One region of the Nocardioides sp. zg-1228 genome, then DNA from elsewhere that is predicted to be linked to it. Evidence: riboswitches for the same ligand, from Rfam matches in the RefSeq annotation. Region 1 holds a riboswitch; the other holds the start of a gene.
The links. A riboswitch is a leader RNA that binds a small molecule or an ion and turns the genes downstream of it on or off. The one in region 1 is predicted to bind cyclic di-AMP.
Positions count from the first base shown of each region.

Region 2: linked by a shared signal. The riboswitch ahead of JX575_RS12080 (C40 family peptidase) and the one ahead of JX575_RS13940 (C40 family peptidase) in region 1 are both predicted to bind cyclic di-AMP.

Region 1 is NZ_CP070961.1:2,892,520-2,895,916, reverse strand. It holds gene JX575_RS13950 (phosphatase PAP2 family protein) at 1-665, opposite strand, end outside; gene fabG (3-oxoacyl-ACP reductase FabG) at 799-1,566, shown strand; cyclic di-AMP (ydaO/yuaA leader) riboswitch at 1,675-1,868, shown strand; gene JX575_RS13940 (C40 family peptidase) at 1,872-2,501, shown strand; gene JX575_RS13935 (DUF3048 domain-containing protein) at 2,657-3,397, shown strand, end outside.
Region 2 is NZ_CP070961.1:2,502,565-2,505,961, forward strand. It holds gene JX575_RS12075 (hypothetical protein) at 1-295, opposite strand, end outside; gene JX575_RS12080 (C40 family peptidase) at 381-1,370, opposite strand; cyclic di-AMP (ydaO/yuaA leader) riboswitch at 1,397-1,556, opposite strand; gene JX575_RS12085 (hypothetical protein) at 1,674-1,880, opposite strand; gene JX575_RS12090 (NYN domain-containing protein) at 1,946-3,187, opposite strand; gene JX575_RS12095 (hypothetical protein) at 3,198-3,397, opposite strand, start outside.

The DNA of each region.
Region 1 (3,397 bases):
GGCAGGTCGGCGAACTGCTGGGGCCGCGAGTAGACCGGGCCGAGCGAGGGGACCAGGTAGTAGACCGCCACGCCGAGCATCCAGTTGAACGACACCGCCGTGACGTAGAGCGCGCCCGCGGCCGAGCGCCGGGTCCACACCAGCGCGATCGCCAGCGCCGCCGGCACCAGCCCGATCCACAGCACGTAGACGCCGGACAGCACCCACGCCGCCCACCCGGTGCCGAGCACGTCGTGCAGCACGCCGGCGGGGTCGTGACCCAGCCAGAGCAGCCGGTCGAGGCGCGCCAGCTCGGTGTCCCACAGCCGGTCGTCGACGAAGGGGAGATAGCCCTTGAGGTTGCGGAAGGCGACGTAGGAGACGTACCAGGCCGCGAGGCCGCTCACCGTGAACCACACCTGGTCGCGGGTCCAGCGGTCGCGGAGCACGGTGCGCAGGGCCGTCCACGCCCCCGGGCGGGGCGTGGCCCGCGCACCGGCCACCCACCGCGGCACCGCGTCGAGCAGGACGGCGAGGAGCACGATGAGCGGCAGCCGCACCCACGTCGGGACCGAGACGCCGTCGGGGTCGCGCACCGGCAGGTCGTGGGTGGCGGCGACCGCCCACGTGGCGACCGCCATCGCGGCCGCGACGCCCATCGCGCCGCGGAAGTCGCCCCGTGCCATGGCTGGCAGGCTAGGGCACCGGACGACGGCGCGCGAGCGAGATGCACCGGATCTCCCCACCGCGGGGGAGCCCCGCCCCGGCCCACGCACTACCCTCACGACAGACAGCCGCCCAGTCCTGAGGAGTCACGAGATGGGTCGATTCGACCGCCGCGTAGCCGTCATCACCGGAGCCGCCCGAGGCATCGGGTTCGGCATCGCGCAGCGCCTGGCGAGCGAGGGCGCCTCGATCGCGATCCTCGACCTCGACGAGTCCGCCGCCCAGGAGGCCGCCGGCCGCCTCGACCTCGCCGAGGGTGCGCGCGCCGTCGGCATCGGCTGCGACGTCGTCGACTCGGCCGCCGCCGAGGCCGCCGTGCAGCGGGTCGTCGACGAGCTCGGCGGCATCCACGTGCTGGTCAACAACGCCGGCGTCACCCGCGACAACCTGCTCTTCAAGATGACCGAGGACGACTGGGACATCGTGATGAACGTCCACCTCAAGGGCGTCTTCAACATGACCAAGGCCGCGCAGTCGCGGTTCGTGGAGCAGAAGTACGGCAAGATCCTCAACCTCTCCAGCGTCTCGGCGCTGGGCAACCGCGGCCAGGCCAACTACTCGGCCGCCAAGATGGGCATCCAGGGCCTCACCCGCACGCTGGGCATCGAGCTCGGCCCCTTCGGCATCACCGCCAACGCCATCGCACCGGGATTCATCGTCACCGAGATGACCGACGCCACCGCCCGCCGGCTCAAGATGGAGCCCGAGGAGCTGCAGCGGCTCAACGCCGAGGCCACCCCGGTGCGGCGCGTGGGCCAGCCCGAGGACATCGCCGCGGCCGCGGCGTTCCTCTGCAGCGACGAGGCGTCGTTCATCACCGGTCAGACGTTGTACGTCGACGGGGGCCGCAAGCTGGGCTGAGCCCCTCCTCCGCGTGAGATCGGCCACGATCCCTGCCTCAGGGGTCGTGGCCGGTTTGGATCTGCCCGGTCGTCCTGTCACGTTGGAGGAGGTCGAGAGACCCAACCGTCCCGGAGTACGCCGAGTCCTGCCCGGCCGGGACGACACCCCCGACAGCACCAGGGCAGGAGTGGGGGACCCACAGGTTCCAGCGCCGGTCGTCGACCGGCTCGGGGCGAAGCCACCGGACTCCCTCGGAGGACGGGGCGGGGCACCTTCCTGCCCTAGCCCGACAGCTCACCTCACAGGCGTGGAAAGGAACAACCATGCCTACGACCACTCGTGTGGCGCGAGCCTGCGCGCTCGCCCTCGCCGGGCTCGGCCTCGCCGGATCGACGATGAGCGCCCTGCCCGCCACGGCCGCCCCGGGCGCCGGCCAGTCCGACCGCACCACCAGCACGCGCACCACCAGCGACGACATGAACCGGAGTCCCCAGGACCGGAGCTCCCACGACCGGAGCGCCAAGCGGACCCCGCGCAAGCACGCGCGCACGTCGGCGCGCCTCAGCGCCAAGCGCCGCGTCGACAGCCGGGTGCTGGCCGCCCGCAACATCGCCATGCGCCAGCGCGGTGACGCCTACGCGTACGGCGCCGCCGGGCCGGACCGCTTCGACTGCTCCGGGCTGATCCGCTACAGCTACAGCCGTGCCGGCTTCGCCGTGCCCCGCACCTCGCGCGCCCAGGCGGCCCACGCCCGCCGCATCGCGAAGGGCAGCATGCGCTCCGGCGACCTGATGTTCTTCTACGGCGGCGGCGGGGTCTACCACGCTGCGATCTTCCTCCGCTGGGTCGGCGGGAAGGCCCAGATGCTGCACGCCCCCGGCACCGGCCAGCGGGTCCGGGTCGCCACGGCCTGGACGCCGAGCTGGTTCGGCGGCACCCTGCGACGCGCCTGAGCGGGCCGCCACCCGGGCGACAGGCTCGGATTGGTAGGCAGTTCCTGCTGATCTACCCTGTGGCGCGCCTTCCCCGATCAGGGAGGGCGCGCCTCCAGACTTTCCAGATGCCCCCGCGGGCCCAGGCCCGGCACCCCCGTTCGATCGGAGTCACCGTGCGTCACCGTCGTCCCACCTCGTCCTTCCGGGCCGTCGTCGCCACGCTCGCAGCGAGCGTGCTGGTCCTCACCGCGTGCAGCGGCGGCGACGACGAGCCGACGAGCGGATCGGCCTCGGCCGAGCCGAGCCCGTCGGAGACCACCGAGGCCCCGCCGGAGCCGAGCTACTGGCCCCTCACCGGCCTGGAGCGCAAGGGCGACGCGCCCAAGCACCCGGTCCTCGTCACCAAGGTCGACAACACGTCCTCGAGCGCCCCGCAGGTCGGGCTCGGCTCCGCCGACCTGGTCGTCGAGGAGCTCGTCGAGGGCGGCTACACCCGGCTGGCGGCGTTCTACTACTCCCAGGTGCCCGGCTCCATCGGACCGGTGCGCTCGATGCGCGCGAGCGACATCGGGATCGTGCCCGAGGGCGCCACCGTGGTGACCAGCGGTGCCGCAGCCGTCACCATCAAGCGCATCAACGGTGCCGGGATCCCGTGGATCACCGAGGGCGACGCCGGGGTCTACCGGGACACCTCCCGCTCGGCCCCCTACAACCTCTTCGCCCGGCTGGGCGAGATCGCCAAGCGCGTCAAGGCCGACGAGGAGCCGCCGCCCTACCTGCCGTGGGGCGACGCGGCCGACCTGCCGAAGGGCGCCAAGGCCCGCACGCTGACCGCCGACTTCGGCGCCCACTCGACCAGCTGGCAGTTCCAGCGCGGCCGCTACGTCAACACCGACTCCTACGCCGCCGAGGGC
Region 2 (3,397 bases), 390 kb from region 1:
GCCACGTCAGCTCGGCCACCCCCGTCCACGACCCGTCCGCGGCCACCGAGCCGCGCTGGCGGACGTAGCGCGCGCCGACCTCGGTGAGGACGAGCGACCGCGCGTTGGTCGCGACGGCGGACAGCAGGGCCTCGGCCGCAGGCACTCCGGGGGGCGCGAGCCGCGTGAGCGCGGCGGCGTCGCGCTGCTCCACGCCGTCGACGAAGGACGCCAGGGCAGCGGCTGCGCCGGCCGGGCTCGCGCGTGGCCCCCCCACCGGCCGCGGCGGGGTCACCTCGTGGCGCACGTCGCGCACGAGGACGAACGCGATCGCGGCGACCAGGCACAGCGAAAGGCCGGCCGCCCACAGGAGTGGACGACCGGCCTTCGCGAGGTGCGTGTCAGCCAGGGCGGACCGCGCCGACGTAGGGCATCGAGTGGAGGCCGGAGACGACGACCCCGGTGCCCGGGTTGGCGGCGTGGACGATCATCCCGTTGCCGATGTACATGCCGACGTGGCTGATCGGGCTGTAGTAGAAGACCAGGTCGCCGGGCTGCAGGTCGCTCGCCGCGATCCGCGGGCCCGAGCCGAACTGCGCGCTGGAGGAGTGCGGGAGCGACACGCCCGCCTGCGCCCAGGCACGCATGGTCAGGCCGCTGCAGTCGAACGCGTTCTCGCCCATGGCGCCGTAGACGTAGGCGTCGCCGACCTGCGCCATGGCGTACTGCACGGCCGCGGCGGCACGACCCGAGGCGGGCACCGAGCTGGGTGTGCGCACCGTGGCGCTGCGCGAGGCGAGCATCCGCTCGCGCTCCTCGGCCTCGAGGTCCGCGAGGAGCTCCTTGGCCTCGGCGAGCTTGTCGTCGACGGTGTCCTTCTCGGCGCTCAGCTGCTCGGTCAGCTCCGCGATCTCGTCGGTGCGGTCGCTGGTGGCCTCGCGGCGGATCTCCAGGGCCTGGAGCTCGGTGTCGTAGTCGGACAGCAGCGAGGACTGGAGGTCGTTGAAGGACGACATGGTCGAGAGCGAGTCGAGGAAGGCTCCCGGGTCCTCGGAGACGACGATCTGGCCCATGGTCGAGATGCCCTCGCCCTCGAGCTGTCGCACGACCGCGTCGGAGACCTGGTCGCGGACGGCGTCGAGCCGCTCGTCCTGGCGCTCCTGGTCGGCCTTGAGGCCGCGCAGGTCGCGGCGGAGGTCGGCCAGGTCGAGGCGGGCGTCGTGCAGGCGCTCCTGGGCGGCCTCGGCCTCGTGGTAGAGGTCGTCGACGCGGACCTTCACGTCATCGATGTCGGGGTCGGCCTGCGCGGGGGTCGCGGGCACGAAGGCGATGGCAGCGATCGCGGAGAGACCTAGAACGGTCGCACCAACTCGCTTGCGGGTGTGAGCCACGAGCGGGGGAACTCCTCGGGATGTCGTACGCCTACCAGGTGAGCTGACGGGTTCGGCACGACTGGCCTACCCCTGCTCCTCGTGCCGCTCGCGCGACACGCCTCACAGGGGATTCACCCCAGGGGAAGTGTGGTTCCCCGGCTCGTGGACCACGGGTGATGCGGGGGTGTGGTCCACGACTCGGCGCGACGTCCGCGCGGGCCTGGTGACCCACTGCCACGGACGTCAGCCCACACCATAGGCCGCTCATGGAGCCGTCGCCAATCTTCGGGGCAATCGGGGACGAGCGTGTCCTGGCGAGCCTCACGCCGACTCGATGACCGGGCCGGCCACCGGCTCCACCAGCCGCAGCGGCGGCACCAGCCCTCCCGAGGCGAGCACGTCGAGCGCGGCCCTCTCGTCGTCGTCGATGGTCAGCTCGGGCGGCGGGCCGAGGAGCACCGTCACCACGCAGTCGTGGCAGTGCAGCCCGCGCACCACGCAGGTGTCGCAATCGATCCGTGTCGTCATGTCCCGAACGGTGACAGGGGCCACCGACAACGCCGCGGGGCGCCGAGGCGCACCGGCGTGTCGGGCTAGGAGCCGATGAGGGCGAGCAGTGCCGAGACGGGCATGGTGCGGGCGCCCTCACGGGTCACGTCGCGCGCCACCGCCCGGTCGCCGGTCACCACCACGACCACGCGGCCCCGCGGTTCGGCCGCGACGAGCTGGCGGATCACGTCATCGGCGATGACGCCCGGCGGGCTGAAGACGACCCTCACGCCACGCGGGGCCGGCATGGCCGTGCGCACCGTGGACTCAGCGGCGTCGAACACCACTGTGGTCTCCGCCCCGGTCCGCGCCACGAGCGCACCCAACGCCGCGACCAGCCGGCTGCGCTGGGCCTCGAGGCTCGCTGTCGGCCACCTCTCCTTGGTGACGTTGTAGCCATCGATGACCAGCCGCGCGCGCGGCATCCCCAGCGTCTGCTCGAGGAGCGCCGGCGTGGCAGGCGCACTCGAGGCCGGCGGGCCGGCGACGCCTGCGAGCGCCGACTCGACCGCGTCTCCGGGACTGCCCGTAACGGCCGGGAGGGCCAGCTCGCGGCGCAGGCCGGTGGCAGCGTCGACGACCGCGTCGAGGAGCAGCCGGGCCCGGACCGTCGCGGCGTCCCGGTCGGATCGGGCGTCACGGCGGCTGGCCGCCAGACCCGACTCCGCCTCGTCGAGCTGGGCGCGCAGTCGTCGTACGTCGGCCTCGGCGGCGCGGGTCGCCCCCTCGGCGGCCGCGATGGCCTCGTCGCGGGCCGCGTAGGCCGCGTCGCGGGCCTCCTCCGCGGCGCGCAGCACGCCCCGGGCCTCGCCGAGGCGCCGGCGCAGCACCGTGTGGTCGGCCTTGGCGCGCGCGAGCTCCTCGCGGTGCTCGGCCCGCACCGAGGTCAGCTCTGCCTGGAGCGCGGCCACCTGCGCGGTCAGGCGCGCGTGCTCGGCCTGGACCTGCTCGTCGCGGACCTCGTCGCGATCCAGGGAGTCCGCGACGTCGGCGACGACGGCCTCCCACCCTTCTTCCCTGGCCAACCACGCTCGCGCGGCGACGTCGATCGGGTCGTCGGGTGCGGCCGGCAACGCGGCGACCTGGACGGCCGCGTGCTCGCGGAACGCGCCGTCCTCCAGCGCCGACCAGATCGCGGCGGCACCCAGCCGGGCACGCCGGGCGGGCGCGAAGCCCGCGACCTTGCGCAGCGCCGGGGGCACCGGCGTGACCGACGGCAGGACGGCCGACACCATCGCGACCACACGCAGGCGCAGCCGCTCGGGCAGTGCTGCGGGTCCGGTCACGGGGGTCTCGTCACCCGGCGGCGGGGTCGCCGGCGGTGTCGGCGGAGGCGCGGTCGACGACCTCGATGGCGTCGCTGCGCCCGCACCAGCGGCAGGACACCGTCTCGACCGACTCGGCACGCACCGTCTCCTCCTCGACCTGGTGCTCACCGGCGAGGTCGAAGTGCCAGTACTCGGTCGTACGGCGGGTGCGCGTCACGTCGAAGCGGG